2 regions of the Methylobacterium sp. V23 genome follow, and region 1 is predicted to be linked to the other one. Evidence: predicted binding sites of a transcription regulator. Region 1 holds the regulator's gene; the other holds the start of a gene.
The links. The regulator PhoB, encoded in region 1, activates phosphate uptake and scavenging genes when phosphate is short. The targets are predictions, from matches to a motif close to TGTCATNNANCTGTCAT.
Positions count from the first base shown of each region.

Region 2: a site for PhoB is predicted at 2,806-2,822, ahead of CRT23_RS22390 (DUF1045 domain-containing protein). Genes of this name have one in related genera too.

Region 1 covers NZ_PDHT01000019.1:60,480-65,411, reverse strand. The annotation lists gene CRT23_RS17915 (SDR family oxidoreductase) at 1-514, shown strand, start outside; gene CRT23_RS17910 (matrixin family metalloprotease) at 607-1,647, shown strand; gene phoB (phosphate regulon transcriptional regulator PhoB) at 1,705-2,409, opposite strand; gene phoU (phosphate signaling complex protein PhoU) at 2,439-3,164, opposite strand; gene pstB (phosphate ABC transporter ATP-binding protein PstB) at 3,251-4,069, opposite strand; gene pstA (phosphate ABC transporter permease PstA) at 4,122-4,932, opposite strand, start outside.
Region 2 covers NZ_PDHT01000032.1:8,533-13,464, reverse strand. The annotation lists gene phnD (phosphonate ABC transporter substrate-binding protein) at 1-285, opposite strand, end outside; gene phnC (phosphonate ABC transporter ATP-binding protein) at 390-1,190, opposite strand; gene CRT23_RS22395 (DapH/DapD/GlmU-related protein) at 1,283-1,909, opposite strand; gene CRT23_RS22390 (DUF1045 domain-containing protein) at 1,958-2,623, opposite strand; gene CRT23_RS22385 (DUF3108 domain-containing protein) at 2,854-3,738, shown strand; gene CRT23_RS22380 (translation initiation factor 2) at 3,867-4,316, opposite strand; gene CRT23_RS22375 (DUF2892 domain-containing protein) at 4,555-4,773, shown strand; gene CRT23_RS22370 (GlsB/YeaQ/YmgE family stress response membrane protein) at 4,872-4,932, opposite strand, start outside.

The DNA of each region.
Region 1 (4,932 bases):
GATCCCGGACGAGGACTGGCGCCGGTTCTTCGACACCAACGTGATGAGCGGCGTGCGCCTCGCCCGGGCCTACACCCCCGGCATGGTCCAGCGCGGCTGGGGCCGGGTGGTCTTCATCTCCAGCGAATCCGGCGTGAACATCCCGGTGGAGATGGTGCATTACGGAATGACCAAGACCGCCCAGCTCGCGGTCGCGCGGGGGCTCGCCGAGACCGTGTCGGGCAGCGGCGTCACCGTGAACAGCGTGCTGCCGGGGCCGACCCTGTCGGAGGGCGTCGCCGAGTTCATGAAGAGCATGGCCCAGGGGCAGGACGGCGGAGCCGGGGGCGAGGTCGACCTCGACGCCGCCGGAAGGGCCTTCGTGGCCGAGCACCGCCCGACCTCGCTGATCGGTCGTCTCGCCACCGTCGAGGAGGTGGCCAGCATGGTCGCCTACCTCTGCAGCCCGGCCGCCAGCGCCACCAGCGGCGCGGCCCTCCGGGTCGATGGCGGCGTGGTGCGCAGCATCGTCTGAGGACGCGCCGCCCGGTCACGCGGCGGCGGGTGCGGTAAGGATTTCGCAACCTCTGCCGCCGACCCTGGCCCGAAGAGACGGGAGGGCAGGCAATGGGGGATTATGCGCTGGAAGGTCCGCGCTGGGGCACGGGCGCGGCGGGCACGAGCGGCGGCACCGTCACCTGGGCCGTCGACGGCACGATTCCCACCAGCTTCGTGAGCCTTCTCCAGGCCGCCTTCGCCACCTGGGCGGCGGCCGCCAACATCGCGTTCCAGCAGGTGGCCACGACGGCCAGCGCCCAGATCGACGTCACCCTCGGGGGAATCGACGGGCTCGGCGACACCCTGGGCTATGCCCATTATACCTATAGCGGCCAGCGCATGCAGTCGGTGGAGATCACCTTCGACAGCGGCGAGGGCTGGCACGCCGTCTCCGGCGGGCGGGTGGTCAGCACCCAGAACGTCGATCTCTCCCTGGTGGCGCTGCACGAGATCGGCCACGCGCTCGGCCTCGATCACTACAACACCAAGCCCGAGGTGATGAACGCCGTCCTCAACACCAGCATCAAGACCCTGGCGGCCGGCGACCTCGCCGGAATCCAGGCCCTGTACGGCGCGCCGAGCGCCCCGGTGATGGCCGCGGCCGCACCGTCGAGCCCGGTCGCCGCCTCCACCGCCCCGGCGGTCACGGCGGTGTATCGGTTCTACGACACCCATACGGGGGATCACTTCTACACCACGAGCACCGCCGAGAAGGCGCAGATCCAGCAGACGCTGCCGTGGTTCAACTACGAGGGCACCGCCTGGGCAGCCCCGGCCAAGGGCGCCGACACGGTGGACGTGTTCCGGTTCTTCGACACGGTCTCCAACGCCCACTTCTTCACGACGAGCGTGTCCGAGCGGGACCAGGTCCTGAAGACCGCGCCGAGCTACAAGTACGAGGGCGTGGCCTTCGAGGCCTACGCCGATGCCAGCGCCCCCGGCGGCCTGACCCTGGAGCGCTTCTACAACACCCAGACCGGCCAGCATCACTTCGCCGGCAGCGCCGAGGAGGCCAACGGCATCAATCACGGCGTCGCCGGTCCGGGCTGGGTCGACGAGGGCAAGGCCTTCACCGTCCACCTGCCCACCGACACGATGCTGTTCGCCTGAGCGGCGGGGCCGGCCGCTCGGCCCGGCGACTCGGCTCAGCCCAGCGACTCGGCCCGGCTACTCGGCTTCGGTCTCGAACATCTCGTCGAAGGAATAGCCCGAGCCGCGCACGGTGCGGATCGGGTCGCTCTGCCGCGGGCGGTTCAGGGCCTTGCGCAGGCGCCCGACATGGACGTCGACGGTGCGCTCGTCGATGTAGACGTCGTGGCCCCAGACGCCGTCGAGGAGCTGCTCGCGGGAGAACACCCGGCCGGGGCTCTGCATCAGGAACTCGAGGAGCTTGAACTCGGTCGGCCCGAGATGGATCTCGCGGCCCTCCCGGCGGATGCGATGGCTGACCCGGTCGAGCTCGATGTCGCCGGCCACCAGCAGGTTGGCGACGTGGGCGGGCTTGGCCCGGCGCAGCAGGGCGCGGACCCGGGCGAGGAGCTCGGGCACCGAGAACGGCTTGACGATGTAGTCGTCGGCGCCGGTTCCCAGGCCGCGGATGCGGTCGCCCTCCTCGCCGCGCGCCGTGAGCATGATCACCGGCAGCCGCTCGGTCTCGCGTCGGGCGCGGATGCGGCGGCAGAGCTCGATCCCCGACAGGGCGGGCAGCATCCAGTCGAGCAGGACGAGGTCGGGCACCTGCTCCTGCAGGCGCAGGTCCGCCTCGTCGCCGCGGGCGGCCGAGTCGACGATGAACCCCTCGGCCTCGAGGTTGTAGCGGAGGAGAAGGGTCAGGGCCTCCTCGTCCTCGACGATCAGGATACGCGTACTCATCGTGCGCTTTCGATCAGACCGGCACGGGGTCAGGCCGCGCCGGGCATGTCCACGGTGGCGTAGTTGGAGGCGTCGTTCTTCGGGCGCTCGCGCTCGGCCAGCAGGTTCTCGCCGGTGACGAGGTAGTGGATCGTCTCGGCGATGTTGGTGGTGTGGTCGCCGATGCGCTCGATGTTCTTGGCCACGAACAGGAGGTGCGTGCAGAACGAGATGTTGCGCGGATCCTCCATCATGTAGGTCAGGAGCTCGCGGAACAGGGAATTGTAGAGGGCGTCGATGGCGTCGTCGCGCTCCCAGACGCCGAGGGCCGCCTTGATGTCGCGGCTGGCATAGGCGTCGAGGACGTCCTTGAGCTGCTCCTGCACCAGGTCGCTCATGTGCTGGACGCCGATGACGATCTTCTGCGGCTGGATCTGGTCGGCGATCGCCACGACGCGCTTGGCGACGTTCTTGGCGAGGTCGCCGATGCGCTCGAGATCGTTCGAGACCCGGATCGCCGTCACGGTCTCGCGCAGGTCGATGGCCAGGGGCTGGCGCCGGGCGATGAGCAGGATCGCCCGCTCCTCGATCTCGCGCTGCAGGGTGTCGAGGCGGGTGTCGGCGGCGATCACCGCCTGGGCCAGGGGCGCGTCGCGGCGCACCAGGGCCTCGCCGGCCTCGGTCATCATCTTCTCGGCGATGCCGCCCATCTCGGAGATCGAGCGGCGCAGGTCCTCAAGGTCCGTATCGTAGGATTTGACGATGTGGTCGGGCATGGGTCTCGCTCCTCGATCGGGCCCGCCTGTCCGGTGCCCGCCCTGGCGGTGATGTGGGGCGCGGGCCGATCCCGGCCGGCGGAGGATCAGCCGAAGCGGCCGGTGATGTAGTCCTGCGTCTGGCGCTTCTCCGGATTCATGAAGATGCGCGTCGTCGGGCCGAATTCCACCAGCTCGCCGAGATACATGAAGGCGGTGAACTGCGAGATGCGCGCCGCCTGCTGCATGTTGTGCGTGACGATGACGATGGTGAATTCCGAGCGCAGCTGCTCGATCAGCTCCTCGATGCGGCCGGTGGAGATCGGGTCGAGGGCCGAGGTCGGCTCGTCGAACAGGATCACCTCGGGGCGCTGGGCCACCGTGCGGGCGATGCAGAGGCGCTGCTGCTGGCCGCCCGAGAGGCCCATGCCGGACTGCTTGAGCTTGTCCTTCACCTCGTCCCAGAGGGCGGCCTTGCGCAGGGATTCCTCGACGCGCACGTCGAGGTCGGCCTTGGGCAGCTTCTCGTAGAGGCGCAGGCCGAAGGCGACGTTGTCGTAGATCGACATCGGGAACGGGGTCGGCTTCTGGAACACCATGCCGATGCGCGAGCGCAGCTCGTTGAGGTCGACCTTGGAATCCAGCACGTTCTGGCCGTCGAGGAGGATCTCCCCTTCCGCGCGCTGGTCCGGATAGAGGCTGTAGATCCGGTTGAAGGTGCGCAGCAGGGTGGACTTGCCGCAGCCCGACGGGCCGATCAGCGCCGTGACCTGGCGGTCGTGGAAGTTGAGGTTGACCGACTTCAGGCCGTGGAAGCTGCCGTAGTAGAAGTTCAGGTCCTTGACCGCGATGCGGACCGGTGAGGACTCGTCGGCCTTGTGGCGTCCGGTGAGCTGCGCGGACGTGATCCCGGGGGCGGCGTTCATCGGTTCAAGATCCTATCGGTCGAAGGAGCGGAGACGGGCGGCGCGCGGGTGGTCAGCGCGACCGCTCGGTCTTGATGACGAAGCGGGCCACGATCGAGAGGGCGAGGATCGTGACGGTGATCAGGAGGGCGCCGGCCCAGGCGAGCTGCTGCCAGTTCGCATAGGGCGAGAGGGCGAACTGGTAGATCATCACGGGCAGGTTCGGCACGCCGCCCATCAGGTTGGGGGCGAACCAGCTGTTGTTGTTGAGCGCGGTGAAGAGCAGCGGCGCGGTCTCGCCGGCGATGCGGGCCAGCGCCAGGATGATGCCCGTGACGATGCCGGCGCTGGCGCCGCGCCAGGTGATGCTCTTGATGACGATCGACGGCGGGGCGCCCAGGGCCGCGCCGGCCTCGCGCAGGGTCGAGGGCACGAGGCGCAGCATGTCCTCGGTGGTGCGCACGATCACCGGCGTCGCGATGATGGCCAGCGCCACCGCGCCGGCCCAGCCCGAGTAGGAGCCCATCGGGCGCACCATCAGCGTGTAGACGAACAGGCCGATGAGGATCGACGGCGCCGAGAGCAGGATGTCGTTGAGGAAGCGGATGACGTCGGCGACCTTCGAGTTGCGGCCGTACTCGGCCAGGAACGTCCCCGCCATCACGCCCACGGGCGTCGCGACCAGGATGGCCAGGAGGGTCATCACCAGGCTGCCGAGGATCGCGTTGGCGATGCCGCCGCCCTCGGAGCCGGGCCCCGGCGTCGGGGCGGTGAAGAGGGTCGGCGAGAAGCCCTGGATTCCCTCGATCACCAGCATGAACAGGATCGAGCCGAGCACGACGATGCCCACCAGCGTGGCGATCGTGCTCGCCAGGATCAGCGCC
Region 2 (4,932 bases), on a different contig from region 1:
GGCGAAGGAGGCGGGGCCGTAGAAGGCGAGCTGGGCGTTGCCGGCCCGCTGGCTCTCGATCACGGCGGCGTAGTCGTTGGCGATGCGCAGCGTCACCGGAACGCCGAGGGCCTTCGACAGGTAGGCGGTCATCGGCGCGTAGCGATCGGTGGTGCCCGATGCGTTCTCGGCCGGGATCACCGCCAGGGTCAGGGCCGGATAGGCGGCCTTCCAGTCCTGGGCCGCGGCCGGGAGGGCGAGGAGGGCGAGCGCGACGGCGCCGGCGAGGGATCGACGGGTCAGCATGGGAAACTCCCGGTGGGGGTGGGAAATCGGGCCGCAGGATCGGGCCGAAAGATCAGGGCGAAGGATCGGGGCGAAGGATCAGGGCGGAGGATCGAGCCGGCGGATCAGGCAACCAGGGCGGCGGGATAGGTCGGGGGCCGCACCGGCTCGGGGGCATCGAGGACCTCACCGGCCTCCAGCCCGTAGAGCTGGCGGGCCACCGCCTCGGTGAGGTCGGCGGGGGCGCCGTCGAACACGAGGCGGCCGTCGGCGAGGCCGACGAGGCGGTCGCAGTAGCGGCGGGCCAGATCCAGGGAATGCAGGTTGCACAGGACCGTGATGCCGTGGCGCCGGTTGGCCTCGGCCAGGGCGTCCATGACAATGCGGGTGTTGCGCGGATCGAGGGAGGCCACGGGCTCGTCGGCGAGGATCAGGTCGGGGGCCTGCATCATCGCCCGCGCGATGGCGACGCGCTGCTGCTGGCCGCCGGAGAGCTGGTCGGCCCGGTGCCCGGCGAAGTCGCCCATGCCGAACCCGTCGAGGGCGGCCAGGGCCAGGGCGCGCTCGCGCTCGGACCAGAGCTTGAGCAGCGCGCGGTGCCGGGGCACCTCGGAGAGCCGGCCCATCAGCACGTTGCTCAGCACGTCGAGGCGGCCGACGAGGTGGAACTGCTGGAAGATCATGGCGCAGCGCGTCCGCCAGCGCCGCAGCTCGCGGCCGCGCAGGGCCGTGACGTCGAGGCCGTCGAACAGGATGCGGCCACCCGTCGGCTCGGCCAGGCGGTTGATCATCCGCAGCAGGGTCGACTTGCCGGCGCCCGAGCGCCCGATCACGCCCACGAAGCGGCCGCGGGGGATGGCGAGGGAGACGCGCTCCACGGCACGGCGGTCGCCGTAACGGCGCGTCAGATCTTCGAGGATCAGCATGCGGGTACCCGGCGCTTCACGATGAGCGCCGGTAAACCCGCGGGGCACGACAGCATCATGACAGTTGTTCGGCTAACCGATAGCCGGAACTCTTATGCCTCTGCTTCGTAGCGCTCCAGGAACGCGTCGATCGACAGGGCACGGAAATCCGGCAGGGCCCGGCGCAGGCGCGCATGGTCCCAGTCCCACCAGGCCAGCGCCTGCAGGCGCTCGGCGATCGCCTCCGGGAACCGGCGGCGCACCACCCGGCCCGGATTGCCGACCACGATCGTGTAGGGCGCCACGTCGCGGGTCAGGATGGTGCCCGCGCCCACCACCGCCCCGGTGCCGATGCGGCGCCCGGGCAGGATGACGGCGCCGTGCCCGATCCAGACGTCGTGGCCGATGCTGACCGGCAGGGCCCGGCGCCGGGCGAAGAAGGCCGCCTCGTCCGCTTCCCCCGGCCAGTAGGCGCTGGCCCGGTAGGTGATGTGGGATTGCGAGGCCCGCTCCATCGGGTGGTTGCCGGGGTTGATCCGCACGTGGGAGGCGATGGAGCAGAACTTGCCGATGGTGGTGTCGTCCGCCTGCCCGTCCTCGACGATGTACGAGTAATCGTCGAGGCTGGTCTCGCGGAGGCGGGTGCGCGCACCGACCTCGGTGTAGCGGCCGAGGCGGCCCCCCGAGGTCTGGGCGGTCGGGTGGACGGCCGGTTCGAGGCCGAGGCGATCGGAGGCCATCGCGGGATCCTGTCGGGCGGGCAAGGAATGTCGGGCGGAGAAGGGATGTCAGGCGGAGAAGGGGAGGCGGCGCAGCAGGCGGAACGGCGCCGCGCCGTCCTGGACCACCACGCTCACCGCATCGACCGCCAGGTCGGGCAGGCCCGCGGCCGCCGCGGCCAGGAGGGGCAGGGCGGTCGCCCCGTCCTCCGGCCCGAGGGGGCCGGTGAGCGTCATGTGGAAGCGGAAGGCCTCGAAGACGTGCGGGTAGCCCCAGCGCTCCAGCAGCGCCCGGCCGCGGGGATCGAGACGCTCGGGGCGGCGGCGGGCCCGCTCGGCCTCGGTGAGGGGCGCGCGCAGGGGATCGAGGGCCGCGACGCACTCGGCGGCCAGGAGGCCGAGGGCGGCCGGGGGCGCTTCCGGCACCAGGGCGGCGAAGGCCCCGAGGGCGGTGACCCGCAGGGGGCCGACGGGCAGGGGGCTCCGGTGCGCCGCTAGGGCCTCGGCCGCCGCCAGGAGATCGGCCTCGGTGGCGCCGGGGGCGAGGCGCATCGGCGCCTTCAGGGTGGCGTGGAACCCGTAGGTGCGCGGCTCGGCGGTGTGGGCGGCCAGGATCGCCCGGAGCGCCTCCGGGCCGGGCGCCGGGCCGGAACCCAGGATCGCGTCACCGAAGGCGGCCAGGGCCGAGCCGGGGGCGGGCGTGAAGTAGAGGGCGTATCGGGCGGGTCGATCCAACGCAGTCGTGTCCGGCAAGGGGGGCGTGTCCGGCAAGGGGGGCGTGTCCGGCAAGGCAGTCTTGTCCGGCAAGGGGAGCGTGTCCGGCAAGGGCGCGTGTTCTGGCGGCACGCGAGGGGATGGGTGAGTCGCGCGGGGTTGAGCCTGCGCGCGAGGTGCCGAAGCGCGCATACTACGGGCTTCCGACGCCGATATGACAGCTTGAGCGCCGTTCGGGGCGCGATGAGGCGATGGCCGTGTCCGCTCGCAGGCACAGACAGATCCGGGCCCTGATCGCCCTGTCCCTGGCGACCGCCGTGCTGGGGGCCGGCGCGCAGGCCGCGGGGGAGGCACCCGCGGCCCGCTTCACGGCGGCCTACGGCCTGAGCTTCCTGAACCTGCCGGCGGGCGAGGCGAGCCTCGCGGTCGAGCGGTCGGGCGAGCGCTACGCCCTGGAGCTCGAGGCGGGCCTGCGCGGCCTCGCCGGCGTCTTCTTCGACGGGGCCGGCAAGGCCACCGTCGCCGGATCGGCGACCCGGGCCGGCGCGGTGACCGCCACCTTCCGGATCGACAGCCGCTACGGCGGCAAGCCGATCGCTGTGGCCCTCGACCTTGCCGGCGGGCGCGTGCGCAGCGCCAGCGTCGCGCCGCCCCCGACCCCGCGCGAGGACCGGGTCCCGGTGGCGCCGGAGGACAAGGTCGGCGTGGTCGACCCCCTGACCATGCTGACGATTCCCCTCGGGGCCGCCCCCCTGGACGTCGCCCTGTGCGACCGGCGCATCCCGGTCTTCGACGGGGCGAGCCGGGCCGACCTCGTGCTGTCGCGGGGCCGCCTCGCGACGGTGACGGAGGGCGCCTATCGCGGCCCCGCCCTCGACTGCCGGGTGCGCTGGGTGCCGATCTCAGGCCACCGCTCCGGCGGGAGCAACGTCCGCCGCATGGCCGCCAACGACGACATGCAGGTGCGCTTCGCCCCGATCCTCGACGGGACGCTGCTGCTGCCGCTGTCGATCACGGTCGCCACCGGATGGGGCACGGTGCGCATCGAGGCCACCCGCTGGGGCGGGGCGCCGCCCGGCCCGGAAGCCCCGGCGGCGAAGGCCGGCGTGACGGTGCGCCTGCCCAATGCCCACTAGGGGCGCGGCAACGGTTTCCCGCCGTCGCGGCCATCGGGATCGCGCGGGTCGCGGACGCGTCGAGAACCTGACGCCGGCCCGGCTCTGCTTGCCTGTCTTCTCGCCTCGGACGGTCGCGCGACCACCGCCTAGGCGTCGGGGGCGCGGCGACGGCGGGCGTGCGGGGCCCCCGGCCGGGCCTCCGGCACCAGCACGGCACTGACCGGGTTCGGGGTATGGTCCAGGGCCGCCCCCGTATAGGCATCGACGCCGATGCCGATCACCCCGCCGGCGAGCACGTTGCCCGCCATCCCGGCAGCGCCCGCACCCACCACCTGGGTGCGGACCGGGATGAGCGCGGGCTGAAAGCCGGGCTTGGCGAAGGTCACGTCGAACGCGTCCGAGCGATCCACCTCGAGGGAGCACGGGGTCGCCGGGCAGGCATAGCCCTTGGTGCTCGTCATCGTCGCGCCGGAGGGCTCCGTGAGAAAGGCCATCTTCTCCGTCGTGCCGCGCGTGATGCTGCCGCAAGCCCCGACGCTCACCGCGATCAGCATCGCGGCGGTGAGTGTCCGCGTGCCCGTGATCCTGGTGCTCATGGTGCTCATGTCGTCCCCCCGAGCCGTATTCTGTGACGGCCCAGCCGGTTTCACGCCCTCTGCACGCAGGAACAAGATCCCGCCCCGATCACAACTTCCGATATACACAGGGATCGCGCGCCGGATCCCGGCGGGGCGGCCGGCGCGGTCGGCGGCCCGGTGCCGCGCCACACCCGCGCGGTGGAACGCCCGTTCCCCCGCCGCGTTCGCCCCGCGACGCAGCACAGGAGACGCCCGCATGGCCAACGCGATGATCCAAGATATCTTCAGCGGCACCCCGAACCTCACCACCACGGAGCGCGCCGTCTCGGTGGTGCTCGGCCTCGGCATCGCCGCGGCGGCCGCGCAGCCGCGCCCGAACAAGTGGCTCAGCCTCGCGGCCCTGGTGGTCGGCGCTGGCCTCGCCATCCGCGGCGCCACCGGTCACTGCGCCGTCAAGGCCGTGACCGAGGCCTGACCGGCCTCGCGCCCAACCGGACACGAAAAAGGGGCGCCTCGCTGAGGCGCCCCTTTCACCGTTGCGCCTGCGCTGTGAGCGCAGGCGTGGCGTGGATTTTACAGGGAGGTGGTCGAGCGACGGCCCTGGATGAAGCCGTAGATCGCCAGCACGACGATC